One region of the Promicromonospora sukumoe genome, then DNA from elsewhere that is predicted to be linked to it. Evidence: predicted binding sites of a transcription regulator. Region 1 holds the regulator's gene; the other holds the start of a gene.
What was found. Region 1 encodes LexA, which represses DNA repair genes until DNA is damaged. Its sites were predicted from a motif close to TCGAACANNTGTTCGA; they were not measured.

Region 1 (3,458 bases):
CGTCGCCCGCGGCGGTACGCCCGCGCGCGGCGTTCTTGCGGTCCAGCGCTTCCTTGAACCGCGCCTTCGCGTCCGTGCTCGGCGCGGTCGCGGCCTTGGGCGCCTCAGCGTCCTGAGCCACTGCCTCCTCGGCATTGGGCTTCTCGTCCGTCACACCGATCACCTCCTCCTGTTTCGGGGGTCCCTCGATCGGGTCCGTCGTCGGCCCCAGCCTGCCCCACGGCACGCCGGGGTGCCAATCGCTTTTCGTCCCCACCAGCGGTTCGACGACGTCGACCACAGCACCTGCTGCCAAAGCCGGGCCGATCCTGGCAGCAACCGCTGTGATCAACACGTGGGCTAGGCCTGGGCCGCCGCGCGGTCCGCCTCACGTTCGGCGCGCTCGGCGCGGAGCGAGGTGATGGCGCTCTCGAAGTCCTCGAGCGAGTCGAAGGACTGGTAGACGCTGGCGAACCGCAGGTAGGCCACCTCGTCGAGCTCGCGCAGGGGGCCGAGGATCGCGAGGCCCACCTCGTAGGCGTCGATCTCGGCGCTGCCGTTGCTGCGCAGGGTCTCCTCGACGCGCTGCGCCAGGATCGCGAGGTCGTCGTCGCTGACCGGCCGGCCCTGGCAGGCCTTGCGCACGCCCGCGGCGACCTTGTCCCGGCTGAAGGGTTCGGTGGCGCCGGAGCGCTTGACCACGGAGAGGCTGGCGGTCTCGACGGTCGTGAACCGCCGGTTGCAGTTCGGGCACTGCCGCCTGCGCCGGATCGACAGGCCGTCGTCGGCGGTCCGCGAGTCCACCACGCGCGAGTCGGCGTGGCGACAGAACGGGCAGTGCATGCTCACTCCAGCGTGGTCGGCCACGGACCGGAGACATCCGGTCGCGCCCCGACCGTAAGCGGGCAAACCACCCCCATGCAACATCGCCGCAACATTTGACGGCGAATCGTGGCCTCTGGCCACTTTCGGGGTGCTTCCCGTCACTCCTTCGGGAGCAGGAGCAGCTCGCCGACACGCACCGTGGCCGACGACATCTCGTTCAGGTCCTGCAGCCGGGCGACGGCCTGCCGCACATCCTCGCCGGGTTCCGCGACCTCCTGGGCGAAGCCCCAGAGCGTCTCCCCCGGCTGCACCGCGTGCACGCGCACCTCGGTCGGCTCGCCCGGGGCGCTTGCGACGGCGGTCGCCCCCCACGTGACCATCGGCGCCACCAGGAGCATCGCCAGCAGGACGAGCACGGCCCGGCCGCGGCGCGTCAGCCGCAGGCCGGCCAGGCCGAGGCGGTCGGCGAGCGCGGACCGGTCGGTGGCGGGGTGATGAGCCTGCCGCGCGTACGCCTGGTGCGGTGCGTAGGACTCGCGGGGTGCATGCGACCGGTGGGGCGCGGAGCCCTGGCGGGGTGCGTGTGCCTGGCGGGGCTCTCCCGTCCGGCGCGGTCCGTGCGCCGGGGCGGCCGCGCGATGCTCGGCCGGTGCGAGCCTTCGGCCGGCCGGGTGCGCCGGGCTCGGCCGGTACGCCCGCACCGTGGCACTCGTTCCGGACACCTGCCCGTACGCCGGGGTGTACTGCCGCAGCGGGATCACGTCCCCCATGGCCCCTCCTCGAAAGACGATTCGAACTCTTGTCCGTTCATACACACGTTCGTCGAACGCTCGTACCATTGTGTAGCACGGGACACCGCCCGTGTCGAGACACGCTCGAACATTCGTTTGAGCCGAGCACATTTGTGATCTAGAGTGGGCAGCGCACAGGAGAACATTTGTCGGAACGGGAGGGGCACGGGCATGACGGGACGGGACGGGACCAGCGACACGAGAGCCGTCGACACGGCACTCTCGGGTGTCGCCACGTTGGACGCGCCGGGCGACGGGGCGGTCGCCGACGTCCACGCGATCTCGCCGGCAGACCGCCTCACCGAGCGGCAGCGCCTCGTGCTGGACACGATCCGGCAGTCGTTCGAGACGCGAGGCTACCCGCCGTCGATGCGTGAGATCGGCGAGGCCGTCGGGCTGGCCAGCCCGTCGAGCGTCAAGCACCAGCTCCAGATGCTGGAGAAGAAGGGCTTCCTGCGCCGCGACCCGAACCGGCCGCGCGCCATGGAGCTCGTCGAACCCCTGGCCGAGCAGGTCGAGAAGCCGACGCGCGGCGAGATCCACTGGCCGGAGCCGCGACGCAGCGGCCAGGTCCACTGGGGCGGTTCCGTGCCCGACGACGCGAGCACCCCGCCGCCGTCGTACGTGCCTCTGGTCGGCCGCATCGCGGCCGGTGGCCCGATCCTCGCCGAGCAGGTCGTCGAGGACGTCTTCCCGCTCCCCCGCCAGCTCGTCGGTGACGGTGAGCTGTTCCTGCTCAAGGTCGCGGGCGACTCGATGGTCGACGCCGCGATCTGCGACGGGGACTGGGTCGTGGTGCGCCGCCAGAACGTGGCCGAGCAGGGCGAGATCGTCGCCGCCATGATCGACGGCGAGGCCACGGTCAAGACCTTCAAGCAGACCGACGGGCACGTGCTGCTGCTGCCGCAGAACCCGGCCTACGAGCCCATCCCGGGTGACGAGGCGCAGATCCTGGGCCGCGTCGTCGCGGTGCTGCGGAGCCTCTGAGCACGAAGGTCTCGACAGGCTCGACCAGCGATTCGACAGGCTCGACCAGCGAAATGCTGGTCGAGCCTTTCGTTTGCCGGTCGAGCCTGGTCCCCCGCGGGTCGAGCCTGACCCCCCGCTGGTCGAGCTTGTCGAGACCTAGAACCCGAACCGCTTCTGTACCGCGCGCACGCTCTCCGCGGAGGCGCGCAGGCCGGCCAGCTCGTCGTCGGACATCGGCACCCGCACCGGGTCCGCGACCCCACGCCGGTCCACGAGGGACGGCACGGACAGGCACACGTCGCTGATGCCGTAGTAGTCGTCCAGCAGCGAGGACACCGGCATGATCCGGCGCTCGTCCTTCAGCACCGCCTCGATGATCCGCGTGGCGGCCAGGCCGACGGCGTAGTTGGTGGCGCCCTTGCCCGCGATGATCCGGTACGCCGAGTCGACCACCTCGTGGTGCACCTCGGCGCGGACCTCGGCGTCCAGGGGCGCCGCACCGCCCACCGGCACCCAGTCGAGCAGCGGCACGCCGCCGATCGAGGCCGAGCTCCACAGCGCGATCTCGGAGTCGCCGTGCTCCCCGGCGATGTAGGCGTGCACGTTCCCGACGGCGACGCCGCACCGCTCCGCGAGCACGACCCGCAGCCGGGACGAGTCGAGCACGGTGCCGCTGCCGAAGAGGCGCTCGCGCGGCAGGCCCGAGATCTTCAGGGCCGCGTAGGTCACCACGTCCACGGGGTTGGTGACCATCAGGTACGTCGCGTCAGGCGCGGCCTCGACCAGGCCCGGCAGGATGGTGCGCATCAGCCCGATCGTCGCCTCCGCCAGGTCGACGCGGCTCTGGCCCGGCTTCTGCTTGGCCCCGGCGGTCACGACCACGACGTCTGCCCC
Region 2 (3,458 bases), 1.8 Mb from region 1:
CCGTCGTCTCCGGCCGGGCGGGGCCCGGCGTCGGCCGGCCGAGCGCACCGGGCGCGGACGGCGCGCGAACCGTCGTGGGCAACCCCCAGTTCATGTCGCCCGAGCAGGCCCAGGGGCGGCCGGTCCGCGTGGCCGGCGACGTCTACCAGGCGGGAGCGCTCCTCTACTACCTGCTCACCGGGCGCCCGCCCTTCCCGCGTGACACCGACGCCCAGGTGCTCAGCGCGCACGTCTCGGCGCCGCCTCCCGTGCCGTCCGCGCTGGCCCCCGCGGCCCGGGCCCTGGACCGCGTCGTGACGCGCGCCATGAACAAGACACCGGTCCGCCGGTTTCGGGACGCCGCCGAGATGCGCACGGCGCTCGCGGAGGCGATCGGCCGGACGGCCTGGACGGCGGGGGCGACCGGGACGGCCGCGATAGCCGGGACGACGGCGGACGCGGGGTCGGTCGGGTTCGCTGGTGCTGGTGCTGGTGCTGGTGCTGGTGCTGGTGCTGGTGTGGGTTTGGGTGTGGCTGCGGGGCCTGGACTGGGTGCGGGTATCGGCGGGGTTGGTGGTGCGGGCGTGGCGACGGCCTCGGGAGTAGGGGCGACCTCGGGTGTGGTGGCGTCGTCGGGAGCCGTCCCGACCTTGGGTGCCGGAGCGGGCGCGGGCGGTATCAACGGGGCCGGGACGTTTCCGGACGAGGAACGTCTGACCACCTCGGCGCGGGGCGCGGGCCCGGGCGAACAGACCGGGCCGGGGGACAGCAACGAGGAGCGCACTGCGGGAGACATCCCGGGCGAGCTGCGCCCCGACGGTGACCCGGGCCCCGGCAGCGGCGACGGACCGCGCCGGACCGCCGACCTCGCGTACCTCGCGCCGGTCGAGGACGGGCCCGGGGCGGCACCGGTCGTCGCGCGCCGGGCCGGCGCCGCCGGCGTCGGCGCGGTGGCGCTCGCCCTGCTCCTGGCGGGGTTGGCGGTGTGGGCGGCAGTCGCGGCCCCCGGTCTGCCGCAGGCCGGAGCGGGGGACTCGCCGAGTGCCGGCGGTTCCGTGTCGCTCACGCCGGCACCGATGTCGACGGCGAGCCCGTCACCTTCGGCGTCGACCGCGTCGCAGTCTGCCTCGCCGTCGGGTTCGCCGAGCAGTGGCGCCGCATCGCAGGCCCCGAGTGCGTCACCGTCGGCGACCTCCTCCGGGACGCCGACGGCGACGGCTCGACCGCCGTCGGCGGACCGTTCCGCGGTGCCCGTGCTGACGGGCACGCTCACGGAGGCGCAGGAGGCGCTGCGCGCCGTCGGGCTGACGCTCGGTGACGTGACCCGCGAGGACTCGGCCGAACTCGCCGGGACGGTGCTCGAACAGCATCCCGCGCCCGGCCGGATCGTGGAGTCCGGCGCCGCGGTGGCGGTCACCGTGGCGAGCGGCCGGAACGCGGTGCCCGCCGTGGCCGACATGACGCTGGGCGCCGCGCTGGCCGAGCTGGAGTCCGCCGGTTTCGAAGTGGTGCCGGACATCGCGGGGACGTCGCCGCGGACCCCGGTCGTCGGCACCGCGCCGCCCGCACGAACCGTGCTGCGCCTGGGCGTCACGGTGACGGTGCTCGTGGGAGAGCCCGACCCTGTGCCGTCGGGGTCGCCGCCGCCCTGACTTGGTCGTCCTGACCCCGCAATATGACTATCGGTCCGACGCTCCCTGTGCGCGCCGAAGGGCGCCGTTTACGCGGCAGGCAGAACAACGAGCGGCCGTCAGTGGCTCCACGTAGGATCGAACAAACGTCCGCAGGAATGATGTGCATGGTTTAATTTTGATTGTTTTCCGGGTATCGGGGGAGGTGGCAGCATGGGCAAGCAGCGGGCCGACGGCGGTGGAGGCTTGGCGACCGTGTCGTTCTTGACCGGTCGAGGGCCGGGCGAGGTGTCCGAGCGGAAGGGCGTTTCCGCCGCGCTGGCCGACGACCCCATGTGCGTGGTGCCTCTCCTGGCGGGAGTGCTCCATGAGGCGTCCCCTCCTGCCGAGGATCCCGCGGCCGGCAGCATGCCCGACGACGCCTGGCTCGCCCGCACTGTTCGCCGAAGGTGAGGCGCTGTTCGCCGAGCGGGACGAGCAGTACCTGCGGAGCGCTCCGTCGCGACCGGAGTCGAGTCGTCTGTCGGACGGTACGGCGTCGTCCGGCCCGGTGGCGCTGTGGCCCGTCGAGGTGCTGCGGGAGGCGCTGGCCGGCGCGCCCGGCGCGGAGCTGGCACGAGTGGTCGCCGAGTACACCGGGCTGGGTGCCGCGCCGTGCGAGGCCGCGGGCACCGGACCTGTTGTCGGGACCGCTGTCGGACTTGCTGTCGGACCCGACGCCGTGCCTGCCGCTGAACCCGCTGCGGTGCCGACGGCCGGTTCGGCAGTCGATCTCCCGGCTGGAGCTGAGGCCGGGTCGGCGGCGCTCGCCGCGTTGTCCGACGACGTACTGGGGGAGCTGGTGGGCGCGTGCGCCCGGCTGCAGTCGTGGGCGGCGGGCGTGCAGGCGCAGGCCGTGGCGGAGCGGGCCGCGCGGGAGACCCACCCGCTGGCCCACGACTCGCTGGTCGGGCAGGTCACGGCCGAGCTCGCGATCACGCAGGCCGAGGGGTCCGAGGTAGTGGTCCGGGCCGAGTCCGGTGCCCAGCACCCCACGGTGATCAGTGCTCTCGTCTCGGGGCGGATCGACGTGCGCAAGGCGCACACCCTGCTGCGCTCCGCCGCGCAGCTCACGGTGGCCGAGCGGGCCGAGGCGATCGCCCGATACCTGCCGCAGGCTCCGTCCCGGACGTGGCGCTGGCTCCGGAGCAAGCTGCTGGCCTTCGCGAAGGCCCGGCACGGCGCCGAGGAGACCGCGCGGGCGGCGGCTCTGGACCGCAACGTCCAGCTCGATCGGGCCGAGAACGACATGGGCTGGCTGTCGGCGTACCTGCCCGCCGTGGACGCGGCGGCCGTGTGGGGCGTCGTCGACGACATGGCGCACCAGCTCCGGTACACCGCCGGCGAGGAGCGCACCCTCGGCCAGCTCCGGGCGGACTGCCTGACCGGCATTGTGACGGGCCGGCTGCTGCCAGCGGACCGCTTCGCGGCCACCGTGACCGAGGGGGCCCCGGGGACAAACGTGCGCGCGGCGAGCTCCGTGGGCACGGGAGCTCCAGGGTCGGCGTCGGCCGACAGCGGCTCGACGTCCGACATGACGGGTACGACGGCGAGCACGCGGGTCGGCACCACCGGCGCGAGCGCCACGGGCACTGACATCGGCACAGGCACTGACATCGGCACGAGCGCCGACATCAGCACTAGCACCGAGAACAGCACGGGCGCTGACACCGCTACCAGCGCTGCGGCCGACGCTGTCTGCGCCTGCGGTGGGCGGGCGCCCGTCGTGCACGAGACGGTCGTGCGGGTGGTGCCCACCCGGCCGGTCGTCCGCGTCACCGTCCCGGCGAGCACGCTTCTGGGTCTGGA

Region 2: FHX71_RS12280 (HNH endonuclease signature motif containing protein) is a predicted target of LexA. The motif match lies at 1,749-1,764, and genes of this name have one in related genera.

What each region holds. Positions count from the first base shown of each region.
Region 1 covers NZ_JACGWV010000001.1:986,349-989,806, reverse strand. The annotation lists gene FHX71_RS04410 (DUF5302 domain-containing protein) at 1-280, opposite strand, end outside; gene nrdR (transcriptional regulator NrdR) at 340-822, opposite strand; gene FHX71_RS04400 (LysM peptidoglycan-binding domain-containing protein) at 963-1,574, opposite strand; gene lexA (transcriptional repressor LexA) at 1,767-2,582, shown strand; gene FHX71_RS04390 (L-lactate dehydrogenase) at 2,721-3,458, opposite strand, start outside.
Region 2 covers NZ_JACGWV010000001.1:2,762,813-2,766,270, reverse strand. The annotation lists gene FHX71_RS12285 (serine/threonine protein kinase) at 1-1,631, shown strand, start outside; gene FHX71_RS12280 (HNH endonuclease signature motif containing protein) at 1,978-3,458, shown strand, end outside.